Regions from separate parts of the Paenibacillus haidiansis genome, predicted to be linked through region 3. Evidence: predicted binding sites of a transcription regulator. Region 3 holds the regulator's gene; each other region holds the start of a gene.
The links. The regulator Rex, encoded in region 3, represses fermentation and respiration genes when NADH is low (regulators of the CRP and FNR family bind a similar motif). The targets are predictions, from matches to a motif close to TTGTGAAATATTTCACAA.
Positions count from the first base shown of each region.

Region 1: a site for Rex is predicted at 2,165-2,182, ahead of V3851_RS20600 (formate/nitrite transporter family protein). Genes of this name have one in related genera too.
Region 2: a site for Rex is predicted at 2,477-2,494, ahead of V3851_RS16095 (polymer-forming cytoskeletal protein). Genes of this name have one in related genera too.

Region 1 is NZ_JAZHPZ010000013.1:63,286-69,523, reverse strand. It holds gene V3851_RS20610 ((2Fe-2S)-binding protein) at 1-233, shown strand, start outside; gene V3851_RS20605 (FAD-dependent oxidoreductase) at 726-2,087, shown strand; gene V3851_RS20600 (formate/nitrite transporter family protein) at 2,276-3,103, shown strand; gene V3851_RS20595 (molybdopterin-containing oxidoreductase family protein) at 3,290-5,356, shown strand; gene V3851_RS20590 (MFS transporter) at 5,536-6,238, shown strand, end outside.
Region 2 is NZ_JAZHPZ010000007.1:227,279-233,516, forward strand. It holds gene cbiQ (cobalt ECF transporter T component CbiQ) at 1-208, opposite strand, end outside; gene V3851_RS16085 (energy-coupling factor ABC transporter substrate-binding protein) at 213-488, opposite strand; gene V3851_RS16090 (energy-coupling factor ABC transporter permease) at 488-1,252, opposite strand; cobalamin riboswitch at 1,522-1,713, opposite strand; gene V3851_RS16095 (polymer-forming cytoskeletal protein) at 1,872-2,408, opposite strand; gene V3851_RS16100 (serine hydrolase domain-containing protein) at 2,674-3,636, shown strand; gene V3851_RS16105 (flavodoxin domain-containing protein) at 3,648-4,175, opposite strand; gene V3851_RS16110 (TetR/AcrR family transcriptional regulator) at 4,200-4,757, opposite strand; gene V3851_RS16115 (class I SAM-dependent methyltransferase) at 4,933-5,688, opposite strand; gene V3851_RS16120 (cupin domain-containing protein) at 5,707-6,060, opposite strand; gene V3851_RS16125 (cupin domain-containing protein) at 6,077-6,238, opposite strand, start outside.
Region 3 is NZ_JAZHPZ010000001.1:134,814-141,051, forward strand. It holds gene V3851_RS00580 (AAA family ATPase) at 1-462, opposite strand, end outside; gene V3851_RS00585 (hypothetical protein) at 455-988, opposite strand; gene V3851_RS00590 (cell wall elongation regulator TseB-like domain-containing protein) at 1,213-1,698, opposite strand; gene V3851_RS00595 (amidohydrolase) at 1,730-3,031, opposite strand; gene V3851_RS00600 (redox-sensing transcriptional repressor Rex) at 3,006-3,668, opposite strand; gene dinG (ATP-dependent DNA helicase DinG) at 3,744-6,238, opposite strand, start outside.

The DNA of each region.
Region 1 (6,238 bases), on a different contig from region 3:
AGTGGTTTGGGTTGAAGCGGAATCCTTATGATCTGAAGGAGACCTGGCTTGACGATCCTTACCACCCCGGCGAAGCGACGCGGATGAAGCCGACCTGCTGTCTGGCTTACCGGACCGAGAGCTCCGGGTATTGCTACGGCTGCCCGAAGCTGACCAAGGCGGATAGGGAAGCCATGTACCGCGAGATTACCGCCGCGGCTGCCGCTGTGGCTAAAGAGCAAGCCAATTCATAATAACCGGGCTGGGCCAACCTGTTGGCCCGGCCCTTTTTGCGTCGAATCGTCCGGCTTAGCCTCATTCCCGGCTGGCCCGGCGCATGACGGATCTGTTGCGCCCGGTTCGTCATTTGGCGGTCATCCATGACCGTTAGAGCCGGTCTGAGCGAGCCATTTGACTTGTAACGGACGTCTTCGCCCGTTAGAGCGTAAAACAATCCGTTTCCCGTAGAAATATTTGCCTCTAACGGTCGTCCACGACCGTTAGAAATTCAAAACCCCGAATTTCCGGGTATAACGGGCGTTTCTGTCCGCTACCGAGATATTTAAAATTGTGAATATTTTGCGAATCGTCATCTTTCCCCTTGCAATGTGAAAAATGTCACACTATAATAGAGTTATCAGGTGAACAAATTCACAAATGAGCAGATTTATAAGTGACATATTTCACAAATAATGCCCCGATATGTTACAGATATTAGAAAATGGGGATATGAGGAGGAAGAAATCATGAAAGTAGCGGTTATCGGATGTACTCACGCAGGGACGGCGGCGATTGTAAATACGGCGAACCTGTACCCGGATGCGGAAATTACGGTGTACGAGCGCAATGACAATATTTCATTCCTGTCGTGCGGGATCGCCCTTTATGTGGGGGGCATGGTTAAAGATCCGCAAGGCTTGTTCTATTCGTCGCCGCAGCAACTGGCCGAGCTTGGGGTCAACACGAAGATGCGGCATGAAGTGATCTCGGTGGACACGGCCGGGAAAACACTGCGCGCACGCAACCTGGAAACCGGAGCGGAGTTCGACGATACGTTCGACAAGCTGATCGTGACAACCGGCTCGTGGCCGATCGTACCGAAATTTGAAGGCATTGAGCTGGACAACATTTTGCTCTCGAAAAACTTCAATCATTCGAATACCATCATCGAAAAATCGCAGCAAGCGAATAACATCGTCGTGGTCGGCGCGGGTTATATCGGAGTCGAGCTGGTCGAGGCGTTTCAATTGAACGGCAAGCAAGTGACGCTGATCGATGCGGAGGACCGCATTTTGAGCAAGTACCTGGATGCCGAATATACGGATAAGATCGAGGCTTCGCTCCGCGAACACGGAATCAAGCTTGCTTTAGGCGAGAAAGTGACCAAATTCACAGGAGACAACGGCAAGGTGAGCCAAGTAGTCACCGACAAAGGCCAATATGATGCCGACCTCGTCATCATGTGCATCGGCTTCCGCCCGAACACGGAACTCTTGAAAGGGCAGGTCGATATGCTGGGGAACGGCGCGATCATCGTGGACGAATATATGCGGACCAGCGCGGCGGACGTATATGCGGCAGGCGACAGCTGCGCGATCTTCTACAACCCGACGGGAAAACACGCCTATATTCCGCTCGCGACGAACGCCGTACGGATGGGAACGCTGGTCGCCCGCAATCTGGTGGCGCCTACAGTGAAATATATGGGGACGCAAGGAACATCGGGCATCAAAATCTACGAGGACAACATCGCCGGGACCGGGATGACGGAAGCGGCTGCAAAGGAAGCCGGAATCGAAGCGGAAGCGGTGTTGATCAACGACAGCTACCGCCCGGAATTCATGCCGACGCACGAGCAAGTCATGCTGAAGGTGGTCTATGAAAAAGCGACCCGGCGCATTCTCGGGGCGCAAATCATGTCCAAAGCCGATTTGACGCAATCGATCAACACGATCTCGGTCTGCATTCAGAACGGGATGAAGATGGAAGAGTTGGCCTTCGTCGATTTCTTCTTCCAGCCGCATTACAACAAACCGTGGAACTTCCTGAACAGCGCAGGCCTTGGAGCTTTGCCGGAAGTGCCGGCGCGCGAAACGGTGCGCGCTTGAACGGATAACGCTTGAGCGGGACACCAAACGGCTGCCGCAGGGTTTACCCTTGCAGGCAGCCGTTTTTTCTTATTTTTTTGTGAAGTTTTTCACTATAAAGGGTCATTTCGTGACGAATGTTACTTATCCCGGAACCGGTCCAAGATACAATTGACTCATATCATCAAAGTCCCGGAGGAGAATGAACCATGGCTTACAATAAACCGGATCAAATCGCGAGCGTAACGGTCGAAATGGGCGTCAAGAAAGCGCACAATCCCTTGCTGACGGTTTTGATTCTCGGATTTTTGGGCGGCGCTTTTATCGCCCTCGGCTTTTTGCTGGATATACGCGTCATTGCGGGCGCTCCGAAAGAATGGGGCTCGATCGCCAACTTTATCGGCGCGGCGGTGTTTCCGATCGGTCTGATTCTGGTGCTGCTTGCAGGCGGCGAATTGCTGACAGGCAATATGATGGCCGTGCCGCTGGCGCGGATGGCGGGGCGGATTTCGACCGGCGAAGTATTTAAAAATATTATCCTGATTACCGTCAGCAACTTCGTGGGCGCGCTGTTTGTCGCTTATTTTTTTGGGCATATTGTCGGACTGACCTCCAGCGGGGTGTATCTCGACAAGCTCGTGGATATGGCGGGGCATAAATTGGAAGACGGATTCTTGCAGGCTTTTGTCTCGGGGATCGGCTGTAACTGGCTCGTCGCGCTTGCCGTCTGGCTGTCCTACGGCGCGGATAATATGAGCGGGAAAATCCTCGGCATCTGGTTCCCGACCATGGCGTTCGTCGCGATCGGATTCCAGCACGTTGTTGCCAACATGTTCCTGATCCCGGCGGCCATTTTTGAAGGCTATTTTTCCTGGGGAGAATACTTCATGAATTTTATACCCGTTTGGCTCGGCAATCTGACGGGCGGCGCGCTGTTCGTCGCCGGGGCCTACTGGACGGCTTATTTGAAGCCGGGTGCAGTGAAGCATCAGGCCGCTTCCGCCGCTAACCCGGCAACCGTGAACAAATCCGCATAACCGACGGATTCGCTTGAATCAAGTACCGGCCGCTTCCCGCTTTGGGAGGCGGCTTTTTTTATGTACCGGAGAAGACTTGCTGTCCGTCCGGCAGAATTAGTGCCAAGCTAAAAGCAAACATCGCCAGTAGACACGGAGCGGACTTTTTTTCTACAATAATTTAGACAGGAGAGAGGGGATGACCATATGATCCATGAGGAGAACGGAATCTTTCCCGCAGTGTGCCCGCTGGACTGCCCGGACACCTGCGGTTTGCTGCTGCATAAAGAGAACGGTAAGATCGTCAAAGTGACGGGGAACCCCGCGCATCCGATCACGCAGGGCGCCATCTGCAACAAGGTGCGGAATATGGCCGAGCGGGTCTATCATCCGGAGCGGGTGCTGTATCCGATGAGACGCGTCGGGGCCAAGGGAGAAGGAAAGTTTGAACGGATTGGCTGGGACGAAGCGATCGCGGAGATCGCCGGACGCTTTAAGGCGCTGATTGAAGAACATGGGCCGGAAAGTATACTGCCTTATAATTTTTACGGCAATATGGGGATTCTCAGCGTCGAAGGCATGGACCGGCGCTTTTTCAACCGGCTGGGGGCGTCCAAGCTGCAGCGGAGCATCTGCACCGCCGCGGGCAACGCCGGCTGGAAATATACGATGGGCTTCGGCGGCGGGGTAAGCCCCGAGGATACGGTCAAGGCCAAGCTGATTATCGTGTGGGGCGGCAATCTGGTCAGCACGAACATGCATCAGATCGCGCTGATCGAGAAGGCGAGGAAGCAGGGGGCGAAGCTGGTCGTGATCGATGTCCACAAGAACCGTACGGGCCAGCGGGCCGATTGGTTCATTCCGCTCCATCCGGGAACGGACACGGCGCTCGCCCTCGGGATGATGCATGTGCTGTTTGCGCGCGGGCTTGTGAATGAGCCGTTTCTTGCGCGTTATACGGTCGGACACGAACAGCTTCGCGAGCATGTGAAGGCTTATACCCCGGAACGGGTATCGGCGATTACCGGTATTCCCGCCGGGGACATCGAGGCGCTGGCCGTGATGTACGGGGAAACCTCGCCGGCCTATATTCATATGGGCAACGGGCTCCAGCACCACGACAACGGCGGGATGAACGTCCGCGCGATCAGCTGCCTCCCGGCCTTAACCGGCCAGTGGCTCGTTCCGGGCGGCGGCGCGTACAAGATGAACAGCGCCTATGCCGATATGAATACGGACGCGCTGGAACGTCCGGAATTGAGACATGATCACGATGCCCGGACGATCAACATGAATCGAATCGGAGAAGCCTTGCTGACCCTGGATCCGCCGATCCGGGCGATGTTCGTTTACTGCTCGAACCCGGTGGTGGTCGCGCCGGATACGAACAAGGTGGAGCGCGGGTTTAGCCGGGAGGATCTGTTTACCGTTGTGCATGATCTGTTCCTGACCGATACGGCCAAATTTGCGGACATCGTGCTCCCGGCTACTTCCTCTTTTGAAAATACCGATCTCTATGCCTCGTATTGGCATCATTACATCCAGATTCAGGAGCCGGTGATCCCCGCCCGCGGCGAGAGCAAGAGCAATGTGGAGGTATTCAAGCTGCTGGCGGCCGCGATGGGCTTTGAGGATGAGGCCTTCCTTGATACGGAAGAGGATATGATCCGCCAGGCGCTTCAAAATACGGGCAACCCGTATATGGAAGGCGTTACTTTGGAGGGCCTTCGGGAGCAGCGGATGGTGAAGCTGAATATGGCGCCCAAGGAACAGTACCTGGATCAGCTCCAGACACCCTCCGGGAAGATCGAGCTGTATTCGTCCGCCATGGCCGAAGCCGGCCTTCCGCCGCTGCCGACCTATGTGCCGCTCGCCGAGGGATATGACGGGGAGCGCCGGCCGGGGGCGGATGAGGCTTATCCGCTGATGTTCGTTTCGCCGCCGAACCACAGCTTCCTGAATTCGACCTTCGGCAACGTGGAAAAGCTGACGGCGCTCGAAAAGAACCCGCTATTGCAAATCCATCCGCAGGATGCGGCTCCGCGCGGCATCGAGGACGGCGACATGGTCGTCGTCCAAAACGACCGGGGCAGCTACCGGGTCAAGGCGGCCGTGACCGAGAAAATGCTGCCGGGCACGGTGGTAAGCCAGGGGTTATGGTGGGAGCAAGGCGGCGAGCGCCGGCGCGCCAATGCGCTGACCCCGGACAGGCTGGCCGACATGGGCGGCGGAGCCGTCTTTTTCTCCACCGTTGTCGAAGTAAAGCGGCAATAAATGTGCTTGCCTAGGCTGCCCTTTTGAGCGATACTATGATAATCCGGGCAGCGGATTGTTACATTTACTGTTATAAATAAACTGTGACAAGGGAGCCCCAGGGCTCCCTTTGCCGTTTTGCGGGGAATCACGGAATTTACATAGATCATGGGCAGTTAGCAGAGGGGGAGAGATAGAAGATGAAATGGTTGCAGTCCTATCCGCGGGAGGTCAAAATTTTTCTCGTCGCCAGCTTAATCAACTCGGCCGGAGGGTCTTTGATGTGGCCTTTGATCACCATGTTCGTGTTCAAAGTGCTCGGCCGTACCGTTACCGACGCCGGGTTCGCCATCCTGGTCATGTCGCTCGGGGGGATCGCGGGACAAGTGCTCGGCGGCTCTTTATATCACAAATTGGGCGTGAAGAAGCTGATCGTCGGCGGCATCGGGCTGAACGCGCTGTTCCTTCTTCTGCTCCCCTACGGGAGCGGGAATTGGAGCTTGTTCATACTCCTGATGGGCTTGATCGGCTTCTTCAACGCCATGGCGATGCCGGCCATTCAAGCGTTCATCGGCTTCCGCTTCGCGGAGCGCCGCGGGGAATTGTTCAACGTCATCTATGTGGCCAACAATATTGGGGTGGCGCTGGGGACGGCGCTCAGCGGCTTCCTGGCCCAAATCTCCTATCATATGAGCTTTATCGCCAACGGAATCACCTCGGCGGCGTTTGCGCTTTTCTTCTGGTTTTATTTGAACAGAGTTCAAAAAAGCTCCGGCGAAGTGCATCTGGAGAAACAACAAAAAACGCAGCAGGATCAGAACAACTGGAAGCTGCTTTGGCAATACCGCGTGTATTTGTTTATGGGTATCGGTTCGTTCTTCCTGTGGCTCGGCAATTGCATCT
Region 2 (6,238 bases), on a different contig from region 3:
CCGTACAGAGAAGCGATCCGTAGGTACGGGCAGGAATTTTGGCAAAATGGATGCACCACAGCATCATCCAAAAGAAAATAATGACCTGTAAAACAGGATGCAGGGAATAAGAAAGGATGAACATCACCACGGCGAATAAGCTTTTCCACAGGGGCGACAAATGGCGCAGCGCATTGCTGTAGGACAAAGCGTCAATTCTTCTGAGCATGGGACTACCGCCGTTGCTGTCTGCCTTTCAGCAGCCCGACCGAATAACCGATCACTCCGGCCCCAAGCGCCGCCTGCAGCGCAAACAGCATGCTTTCCGTTTCCCCGGGCAGCTCGGTAATCGGCTTGAACCAAGGCTCATAATCGGGGGCAACCTCCGTAATGACCCCCTCCGCCGCATCGTCAGCCCCGCCGAATTCCCCGTCGACCAGCAGCAGCGGCAGGACCACGAGCAGAACTACCGCCAGCAGCATCAACGCATTCTTCCACTTATTGCTCATTACAGGCCTCCTTCTTTCGTTTGACCTTTTAGCCGCGATAGGTCGTTCGGAATGTACGATTTCAACCAATTCCAGAGCAGTACGGTCAGCAATCCCTCACTGATCGCCAGCGGAATCTGGGTTACGGCAAAAATGCCGCCGAATTTCAGCAGGGAAGCGGCAAATCCGCCGTTCGCCGCGGGGAAAGCGGCCGCAAGCTGGACGGAAGTAACCACATAGGTCATCAGATCGGCGCAGGTCGCCGCCAGAAACACCGCCAGCTTTTCGCGTTCGGTGAATCTCATCATCAGTCTGTAGACGGCATACCCGGCAAAAGGACCCGCCACCGCCATCGAGAAGGCGTTCGCTCCCAGTGTGGTGATTCCTCCGTGGGCCAGCAGCAGCGCCTGAAACAACAGGACGATCGAGCCGATTACGCTCATCGGCAGCGGCCCTAGCATGACCGCTCCGAGGCCCGTCCCCGTAGGATGAGAGCTGCTTCCGGTAACGGAAGGCATTTTGAGCGCGGACAAGACGAAGGTGAACGCTCCGGAAAGCCCGAGCAGCAGCTTCACCTCGGGATTGTCCTGGGTCAATTTTTGCAGCTTCACCACCCCGAGCACAAAAAAAGGCAGAAACGCCGCCCACCAGAAAACGGCCCAGCCAACCGGCAGAAAGCCTTCCATAATGTGCATCGCCAGCGCCGTTCCCGGTTCATTGAGCAGTAAATAAACGGTAAATCCGGCGATCAGGGCCGTCATGCTCCAAAATCTCCGCTTTTTCATTCTTGTTCCTCCACTTATTATTCGTACAGTCACAAACTAAAAACTCCCACCCTGCAGGGTGGGAGTGCTTTGTACGTCATCAGTTGTGCAAGAGTCGGACCTGCTGCGGAAGACCGCTGGCCGCCGATCTTGAACAGAAGTACAACAGAGGCGGATGTTCTGCCGGAATGGCATTCATGGGAAAAATCACGTCAATGAGCCATCCGCAATACCGCTTGTCTTCTCTTCTATGCAACCAATTCGTACACCGCTCCTATCCGCGTAGGGTCATGGTGCGAACAAACAAGGTAGGTCTCCTGGCTCGGAATACAAACGCGTTCCTTCGTCTTCCCCGGATATAAAATCCGAGTGACAATCTGAAGTTCGGCTCTTCCTTACAGTGGCGGGACCGCTCGGGATTTGCACCCGATTCCCTGTTATCCCTTGCCTGAAACAAGGGCACCCTGTTTGTTAAATTTGTCCAGTTAATTATAGTGAGATTCGGCTAGCGATGTCTGTGATAAAAGTGGAGGCGCCGGCATTTAATCAAAAAGCCTGCCGATGGATTCCCAGAATGGGACTGATCTGCAGGCTTTTGTAGTGCTTGTTTGGGATAAAACTATAATAAGTATATTCCGTTTTATTTTACTTCTTGAGTCCCGGTCACTTTACCGTCGATAACCGCCGTAGCCTTCACATCTTCGCTTGCATAGTAGATGTTGCCGTCCACGGTTGCCGACTCATGAAGATTAAATCCGTTGGCTTCGACATAAACGTCGCCTTTAACCGTTCCGCCTTGAATTCTCAGGTTTTCGCTTTGCACCGTCAATTTCGGTACGGTCAGCGTGTAGTTGGCCGTGATATTGTGATCTTCATCTTGCGCGTAAAGGGCGATTTTACGGTAAATGTCTCCGTCCGCAGCGTCTTTATCATGGAATTCGCCGGCAACGATCACGTCTTTATCGACCGTCACATCATTCAAAATCGCTACGATCCAAGTTCCTTGTTCACTGACCCCATTCACGAATGCGTCCGCTTCGTTGACGAGCGAAGCCGTCGTTACCGCATCGGCTGCTTGGTTGCCCGCGTTTGCCGAAGTATCTTCATTCTTTGCGCCGCAGCCGGATAGCAATGCAACCGCAACCCCCGCTGCCAGCAAACCTTTGAAAATTTTCACAGTAGATCTCCCCCAAATAATAATATTTATGATGCAAAAATGATTATATATAAAATCTTATCATAATCATGTGATTAATTTCACTATAAATGTTATTTTTTTCACTTACTTTTGCAAGTAAAATATCCGTTAATTTCCTGGAAATGCCGGTTGGCCAATTTTATGGTTTAATAAAAAGATATCAAGTGAAAAATAGGGTTGCATAGCCACCGCCCGCTCGGCGGCTTTACCCGAAATAGCATAAGAAAGGCAAAGGATTATTCCCATGAATTTGACATCATTGATTCAGGCGTTGAAACAGCTGGATTTAAGAAGTTGCCTAATCAGCCGCCAAGGCAAGCCGATATTTGAACAATATAGAGATGATCGAACGCCGCATGAAATCGCCAAAATCAACTCCTGTACCAAAAGCGTCCTGTCCGCGCTGATCGCTATCGCGATGGATCAAGGACTGCTGCCGGGGCCGGACACGCCGGCCGCGGAGTTTTTCCCGCAGCTTGCCGCGGACCCGGATTCCCGCAAACGGGAAATTACGCTGCGGCATTTGTTGACGATGTCGGCGGGCTTTAACTGGACGGAGTTCGGCGGCCAGAACTCTTTTCCCAAGATGACCCGGTCGCCCCATTGGATCAACTTCGTGCTTGAACAGCCTTTGGCGGACCCTCCGGGAACCATGATGGAATATAACTCCGGCATCTCCCAAATGCTGTCCGCCATTTTGGCACAAGCCGCAGGTATGACGGTGGCGCGGTATGCCGAGCTTCATCTGTTCGGCCCGCTTGGCATCGAATCGTACGAGTGGGAGCGCGACCCCCAGGGAATCCATACGGGCGGCTTCGGTCTAAGGCTTCGGCCCGAGGATATGCTAAAGTTCGGGCAGCTTTATTTGCAGCAGGGAGAATGGAACAACAACCGGCTGATTTCCCGTGAACGGATTGCGGAATCGGTAGAACCCGCCATCTCGTCGGAACCGCCCCGCCGCGGCCGTTACGGCTGGCATTGGTGGACGGATACCTATCCGGATTCAGACGGTCCTCCCGGCACTGCCGCACCCTTATTCGATTATTTTTATGCGCGGGGGTTCGGCGGCCAGTATATTTACGTGGTACCCTCGCTAGAGACGGTCGTCGTTCTGACCGACGACAAACGCAAAAAACGGCAGTTTCCCGGCGATGTGTTCCGCCAATTCATCGCTCCCGTGCTGGCTCGGCAGATGCAGGAATCATAATGATTCACGGGTCACGCCGTGCGCACATGATCGAGCAGCGGTTGGATATATTTCTTGTCCGTGCTATCGAAAGATTGCTTAATCGCTTCGACCATGGCCTCGTCTTCAGGGGTTTTATCCTTTTTCCTTTTCAGGATATGCGGCAGAATCTTCATCATAAATTTGCTTACGAGGCCCATTCTTTCATAATTCAGGCCGCTTTGAAAATAGAACACAGGAATCGCCCCTCTGTCCTGTTCCGAAATATTGTTCTTGATGACGTTCTCCACTGTACCCTTTGCCTCCGCCGGCGCGGCCCCGGTGGCATACACAATTATCTTTTGTCCCTGTCGATGCGGACGTTGAAGCAAGTTTTTGAATTTAGCCAGCCCGTTAATCTTGCCGGCATAGATCCCCCCGCCGTAAATAACGGTTTCGTATCTAGCCAGGGTTTCTCTGGATATCGTTTTTAATTCGGCAATGTCGCAATTCAACTCTTCTTTAATCCAATTCGCATACCTTTCGGTAAATCCCGTCTTGCTGGAGTAAACGAGCAGCACTTTCAAATCCAACACCTCTCTCAATTATTTAACGGCTTGGGTTACAAAGGCTTTAAAAGCTTCATCCAATTGTGCGAGAATTTCTTCCGTACCGAAATCGGGGCCTTGCGTCGCCAGTATGAATGATAGACCTTGGGTGTAAATGATCATGTTAAGATACAGCGACTTGGCTTTGTCAAAGCCGATATTTAATATTTCCGACAAATGCTGAACAACCTTTGGATCACCTTCTTTCCGATAAATATCATCCAGAGAATGGATATCGGGGCGTTTGCGCATCATGTACAGCCGGTATAAATGAGGCTCCGTTTGGGCAAGCCGGATATAGGCGGCACCGACGGAACGGGAATAGTCGTTTTTATCGAGATGTTCAGCGATATACTGTTTAAAGAACTTCCCCGTATAATCCGCCAATTCTTGCTTCAATTCATCCATATTGGAATAGTAACTGTAAATGGGCTGTACGGAACAGCCTAGTTTCTCGGCAATATTCTTGACCATGACATGTTCCGGGCCTTGCGTTCGAGCCAATTCGAAAGCCGCCTCCAATATCATCTCTCGCATGATTCTCTGCTTCGGCATGATGTAGTCCTTTCAGAATAACTGAGTTATATAAATGGTTTATATAACATGATTATTTTTAGAGCTATGAATTAGGTCACCTATTGGGCATATGTTGTACCTGGTATTCCTTTCGTTGGAGATTTCCAATCAAGCCACAAAAAAGCGGACCGGAAGGATGGGCTCCTCCGGTCCGTTATTTTTTGCTGCATACCGCGATATAATTTAAACTCTTGCCTGCCTGATTAAAGAAACGGAACATTTGTTTAAACATGATTCTATTCTCTTTTTTTAAGCCGTTGATCATAATCTTTAACATACCGAATAAGCCTTCGTCACGGACCATTCCCTTCGGATTCATCAGCGACATGGCGCCGGAGCTCGTCGATACTTCTCTAAAACCGATTTCGCTGAAAGTACTCGTCCAGCCCTCTATAGGCAATGGAGATACATTGACATGAATGATACCGCGTAAAGTATCTATCAATTCTTCCGGGGTATTTTTCGTCAACATAATATCATGCGTCAATAAAATGCCACCCGGCTTCAAGACGCGGTGGTATTCCGAGATCGCCTTCTTTTTCGCCGATGCATTCAGCATCGTCAGCATCGCTTCATTAAAAACAACATCAAACGATTCATCCGCAAACGGCAGCTTCATCGCATTGGCCTGTACGACCTGGATATAATCTTCAAGCTTATGCTTGGCGATGTTCTTTCGCCCTTTTTCCAAAGCTTTGGCATCCATATCGACGGCCGTTATTAGGCAACGGTATTTCTCCGCCAATTCGATGGATGTCGTACACATATTGCAAGCCACTTCCAGCACTCTGGATTCTTTCGATAGGTTTGCTTGCCCGATTAACCAATTCGTCGCCTGGATTCCGCCGGGCCTTAGCCTCTTCTTCCCCAACCGCGCCAAAAAAGTATGTCCCGCTTCCGTCTTCCCCATTTCCCCAGCTCCTTAGACTTATTCCTTCTCCGGTTTAACGACGGTCAGCAGCATTTGAAAAGAAGTCTCGCGCGCGTGCAGCGCATGCGGTATATCGGAAGGCATGACGATCGCTTCTCCTTGCGAAACAGTATACTGCTGGTCGCCGATCGTAATTTCGGCGGCTCCCGATAGGATTTGTACCAGCGCATCTCCTTTTGTTGTATGCAACTTGATTCCCTCTCCTTGATCCAATGAGAACAATGTCATTCCCAAATCCGGCCGCTGCACCAATGTCATGCTGGATACTTGATTCGGTGCCACCGCGATGATCTCGTCCAGCTTGATGACCTCCGCATGCGGCAGTTTTTTAATATAAACGGCATTATCCATAGTCCCTTCTCCTCTTCTATTCATTCATGTAATTCAACTGCACAAATTTGCATTTTCCAAGCGCTTCAATGGAGTGCACGATATTCTTTTCTATTCGCAAAAATTCGCCCTCCTTGATCGCAAAGGATTCCCGGTCGATCTGAATCTTCAATTGTCCGTCCGTTACATAAATGGTTTT
Region 3 (6,238 bases):
ATCGCGAATCCGGCTCGCACCGACCCCAACGTACATTTCGACGAATTCACTGCCCGACGCCGCAACGAATACCGCATTCGTGTACTGGGCGGCCGCCTTGGCCATCAGCGTTTTCCCGGTTCCCGGAGGCCCGGTGAGCAGAATCCCCTTGATCGGGCGAATGCCGAATTTCTTGATTTCCTCATGCCGGACCATAAAATCCAACGCCTCGATCAGCTCTTGCTTGGCGCTGTCCTGGCCGCCGATTTCATTGAAGGTCAGATCGGAACTGCCGACTTTTTTGCGCTTGCGCTCTTGAGAGGCGGTGGCAACGGTGCCTCCGCGCATTTTGACCACGGCGAAAATTGCTCCCAGCATGACAAATAACACGATGAGCGGGAGTATATTATAGCCGATATAAGCCATAAAAATCAGCAACACCGGCACGAATCCGGCTGCAACTTCCAGCATCCACTTACGCATTCGGCCACACCCCTATCGTTTGCGCCGTACGGGGCAAAATAATGAACTTGCTGGCCTGCCCGTCCGTCAATGTAATGTATACATTGCGGTCGTCCATTTCCGCCTTGGCGGTAAGGCCGCCGTCTTCCTTCATCATGTGGTCCAAAGCGGCGGTAATCCCCGTGTACTCCTTATTCTCCATCGCCTGGGCAACCGGGAACAGAGCTTCTTCCCACAATTCGTTCAGCTTCGGCGTAGCGCGGTCTTCCACGACCAGCTTCAACTCTCTGTTGCCGATCCATTTCTCTCCATCGGTCTCAATTTGTTTGACGAGACTGCCAAAATCCGTGCCCGGCTCCAAATCGAGTTTCAACACCGCCTGTTTTTGGGTAATATCGGTGTGAACGCTTTTGACGCCGTCGTATTGGCTGATTTTATGCTCAAAAGGGCCTTCGACGACCCACTCTTTATAAGCGAACCATCCTCCGAACAACAGCAGCGCGGACACTGCCACACTAGCCACAATCGGTACAATACGCAGTTTCACGTAAATGTCCTCCTTGCTGTAAATTTTGAATCGAATATATCAAAAAGTCATTATCGTCTATCTATAAATTTTCTACAAGTTAGAGTATATCATATCGTATATACTATTTCGAATGAAGAGTGTGAATATATTTTAAAATTTAAATTAAAATCATTAAAAAAAGCCTTGCCAAAGACCGTCACTTATACAGCGTCCTTGGCAAGGCTATATTTTTTTCAAAAAAACTACCGATTAGGCAATGTGAATACTTCTTCCAGCGGCGTCCCGTCGCCGAAACGGAAGAAACGGTAGTAATGATGGGCATTTTCCTTGTAAAAAAGCTGCCAGACCAGCTCATCGTTATATATACCCGGCATTAATCTGACGATTTCGATTCCCGGATAGGTGTCGCGTATGATCTCGCGCACCTGGCTTTCCGATACCCCTTCGGACAGCGGCTTTATTTCGGGCTGTCCGCCTTCCGGCAGCCAGATCATGACCTCGCGGCCATTCTCATCCTTACCCTGAATGACCCAGCAGACTTTGTCCCAGACGGACTTCCACACTTTCGTCGTTTCCTGAAGCCCCGCTTCCTGCCGGGCCTGCTGAACGGCCGCGTCCTCTCCTTGCCGTAATTCCTGCTGAATATAGAGATAATAACGGTGAAGGCCGATGAGCACGAGCGCCAAAATCACAATGGAGAGCAGGATCCATTTGGTTCTGTTTCTCAAGCCTCTCTTCCTTTCCCCAATGCCGGATTAATCATCGAGCGAGCAAGCCCTCAAAAGCCGCCTGCGCTTCGAACCGCACTTTCTCTTCGTCCAAGGTCAGGCATTCTCCGTGCTTGACGACCTGCTTGCCGTTCACCCAGACATGCTCTACATCCTTCGGACCGGCGGAGTAAACCGCATGCGAAATATAATCGGTCCGCGGCAGGAAATGAGCCTGCTCCGTATCCAGCGCGATGAAATCCGCCTTCATCCCGGCGGCGAGCTTGCCCGTATCGGACAGGAAGAGCGATTTAGCTCCGTATTCCGTGCCCATTCGGAGCGCTTCCGCTGCCGGAACGGCCGTAGGGTCGCCCGAAACTCCCTTATGGATCAGGGCCGCCAGGCGGATCTCTTCGAACATGTCGAGGTTATTGTTGCTGGCCGGACCGTCCGTGCCGAGCGAGACGGTGACCCCGGCCTTAAGCAGCTCGGGCACGCGCGCCACGCCGCTTGCCAGCTTGAGATTGCTGCCCGGATTATGGGACACGGCGACATGGTGATCCGCTAAAATCCCGATTTCCTCGTCGGTCAAATGCACGGCGTGCGCCAGCAGTGCCGGGCGGCTGAACAAGCCGAGATTGAGCAGATGCTGAACGGGACGAACGCCGTAATCGGCCACATTCTGCTCGACTTCGGCGCGCGTTTCCGACATATGCGTATGAAGCGGAAGATTCAGATCATGCGCCGCCTGTACGATTTTCTCGATATAATCCGGAGGACAGGTATAAGGCGCGTGCGGAGACATCATCGTCGTAATCCGCCCGTCCGCCTTGCCGTGCCAGTTCTTGGCGAAGGCCACCGCATCATCCAGCTTCTGCTGCTGCACATCCGGCGGACACAAACCGATCACGCCGCGCGTCAGCACGGCGCGGATGCCCGACTGCTCGACTACGGCTGCCACTTGATCCATATGGTCGTACATATCGAGGAACGTCGTCGTCCCGCCTTTCAGCATTTCCAGAACCGACAGTGCCGTGCCCCGGTACACGTCTTCTCCCGAAAATTTAGCTTCCATCGGCCACATTTTCTCCTGCAGCCACTGCTGCAGCACCATATCGTCGCCATAACCGCGAAGCAGGGACATCGCGGCATGGCCGTGGGTGTTGATCAGGCCCGGCAGAAACAGCAGGCCTTTGCCGTCGAACGTTTCGGCTCCTTCCGCTCCCACAGGCCGGTCTTCGCCGATATAGGCGATCGTGTCGCCTTCAATCAGCATATAGCCGCGAAGAACCGGGTTTTCCCGGTCAAGTACGGCAAAAGTTCCATCTTTAATCAGCCATTTTCGAGTCGTCATTGGTTGTTTCCTTTCCCCCATCCAAATAATACGCCAAGCTCATCAAATCGGTTGTGAAATCGGCCGCATGCACGCGCACTTCGGCCGGGGCCTTGATGATGATCGGAGCAAAATTGAGGATCGCCCCGATCCCCGCTTCGATAAGCTGGTCGGCCACGCGTTGTGCCTCTACGTCCGGTACCGTAATAATGCCGATACGGATATTTTTCTTCTTTACGGTTTCGATCAGCTCTTCGATCGGCTGAATCTCGATGTTGTTGATCATGGTGCCGATTTTGGCGGGCGATGAATCAAAAACGGCCACAATTTTCATATTGTCCTTGACGTAAGCATTGTAATTGGACAGCGCCTGACCGAGATTACCGGCACCGATCAAAGCGACGTTGATCTGCTGGTCCAAATTGAGAATTTGCCTGATCTTTTCGATCAGATAGGGCACATCGTAGCCGATCCCCTTGCGGCCGAAATCGCCGAAATACGCGAGATCCTTGCGGATTTGCGCCGGATTGAGATCCAGCTTCTGTCCCAGCTCCTGGGACGATACCGTCGGAACTTCACGGCGGCTCAATTCATTGAGAAACCGCAAATACACCGGCAATCTGCGTACTACAGCATCCGAAATTTTTTCCGTTTTCATTGGTTATCCCCCTATTTGGCGCGATTTGAACAACAATTACCGCTCTTATTCATCACTCTTTATAAATCTCGCTCTTTATACATCCAGCCATTCCGAAATGCGAGGAACCATCTGCCCAAGCGGCATATGCTCCATCTTCGGTCCAGGCAAAGAATATAAAAAATACTTTCCGTAGTAAGATTCCAAGATGCGCGTATCGTAAACGACCACGATCCCGCGGTCCTGCGAGGACCGGACCAGCCGTCCGAAGCCTTGCTTGAACCGGATCACGGCCTGAGGAACCGACAGCTTCATAAACGGATTCTTCTTCTCCTGCTGCAGCCGTTCGCTCTTGGCCTCAACGAGCGGATGGTTGGGCGGTTGAAACGGCAGCCGGACGATGGCGAGACTGGTCAACGCTTCTCCAGGGATGTCCACTCCTTCCCAAAAGCTGTTGGTTCCCAGCAGCACGGAGGCGTTCTGTCCCTGAAAGCGCCGGGTCAGCTTGGTCCGGCTTCCGCTGTCCATGCCTTGCCCGATCACGGTAATTCCCTGCTCCGCCAAGAGCTCCTTGAGCGGATCGTATACCTGCCTTAGCATCCGGTAGGAAGTGAACAACACCAGCATGCGGCCTTTCGTGACGACCGCCGTATCGGCCAGCGATTGCACCAGCGTACGCACAAAATGATCGTCGCCCACGCTGCCCTTCACGCTGGGGAAGTCACGCGGGATGACCACAAGCGCCTGTTCGCGGTAATTGAACGGCGAGGGAAGCATCGCCGTAAGCAGCCGCTCCTGTTCCGCCGCTTCCCCGAGCCCAAGCTGGTCGATCATATATTGAAACGATTTATCCACCGACAGCGTAGCCGAAGTCATGACCACGCTTTTCTTCTTATCGAAGAAAAATCCTTTCAGCTGCGTGCTCACATCGATCGGAACCGCAAACAATTGCAGAGATTTGCTGCGATAGGTGCCGTTTCCTTCGAGCCAGTAGACCGTATTGGCATCGTCCATCTTCATGAAGAACCGCAGGGCGTCGCGCTCGCCGGCCAGATCCTTGAACAGGCCGCTGATATCGGTGACTAAACTGTCGAATCCGTAATCGTTGTCGTCGTCCTTCAGCTCGGCAAGCAGACGCTCCCCTTTGCGGATCGTATCGGAAAGCGTGGTATAGATCTGATTCTCGATCGCGGAAAGCGCCTCCCAGACTTTCGGCTTCTTGTCCTGCAAGAGCCGGAGCACGAATTGTCCGGGGTCGCCGGGGGCCGCATCACTGCGTTCCGGCATGAGCGCAAACAATTGTTCCGCCAGCCGGTCCCAACAATCTTTCACATCGAGCAGCGAAGGATACAATCCGTCGATGACCGAGCACCATTCCGCCGATTTTTCGCCCTCCGCATGACCAAGCATCGTTCTCAGGTTCGGCAATTGTCCGGTCTTGCTGTCCTTAAACAGCCGGGTAAGCGTATGGACAACGGTGAAATATTTCATTTGCAAGCCGAGATGCTTGCCGGCGACCTCCTCCAAATGGTGCGCCTCGTCGATGACCAGGCGGTCGTAGCCCGGCAGGAGCTGATGCCCGGCCTGAATGTCCGTAAACAGCTTGGAATGGTTCGTAATGACCACGTCGGCCACCCCGGCTTCATGCTTGGCCTTATGGTAATAGCACTTGCGGAACCACGGGCAGGACCGGCCAAGGCAGGAATCGGATTCGCTAGCCACCGTTTCCCAGAAATCGCTGCCCCGGTTTCCCAGATTGAGTTCTTCGTCGTCCCCCGTCTCCGTCTGCGCCAGCCAGACGATCATTTGGGCCGCCGTTATCACCTCTTCTTTAGGTGTGGCAAAGTCCTTTCTATTCATTTTATGTTCAAATTTGCGCAAACACAAATAATGTTGTCTTCCTTTAAACACCGCGGCCGTAAACGGAAACGGCACGGCTTCCGTCAGCAGGGGGATATCCCGTTCCCGCAGCTGCTCCTGAAGGTTGATCGTATGCGTGCTGACCATAACCTTCTCGTCTTGCTTTACGCTATGATAAATGGCCGGCAGCAGGTACCCGAGCGATTTGCCGGTACCGGTCCCCGCCTCGATCAAGAGATGCTTGTCCTCGGCAAAGGCGCGATTCACTTCGCCCAGCATGAGGGTCTGAGCTTCGCGCTCTTCATATTCCGGCAGCTTGGCGCGCAAATTATCCTTTACCTGCTCCATAAACTGCTCGAAGGAAATGTCCCGCAGCGGATTGTCAAGCATGCCGCTTCTAGCCGGTTCAATATCCATCCAATCATCAACCCGAAGCGCAAATTGGCGGTAATAAGTGAAACCGTCGGGTTCCTGTCCGGCTTCCCGTTCCCTATCCTGGAGCATGGCGTCGAAGAACCAGCCCAGATCGCTGTCCTCGCCTGCGAACAGATCCGACAGCCGCTGCAGCACGAGCAGGGGCAAGCCGCTCAGCTCTTCCAGACATTTCAGGAAGATCAGCGCGGTCGCCAAAGCGTCGCTGTCCGCCTGGTGCGGACGTTCATGCTCCACTCCAAGCTCGTCGGCGACAAGACCCAGCTGATACGTTGTCAGCGAAGGAAAAAATATTTTCA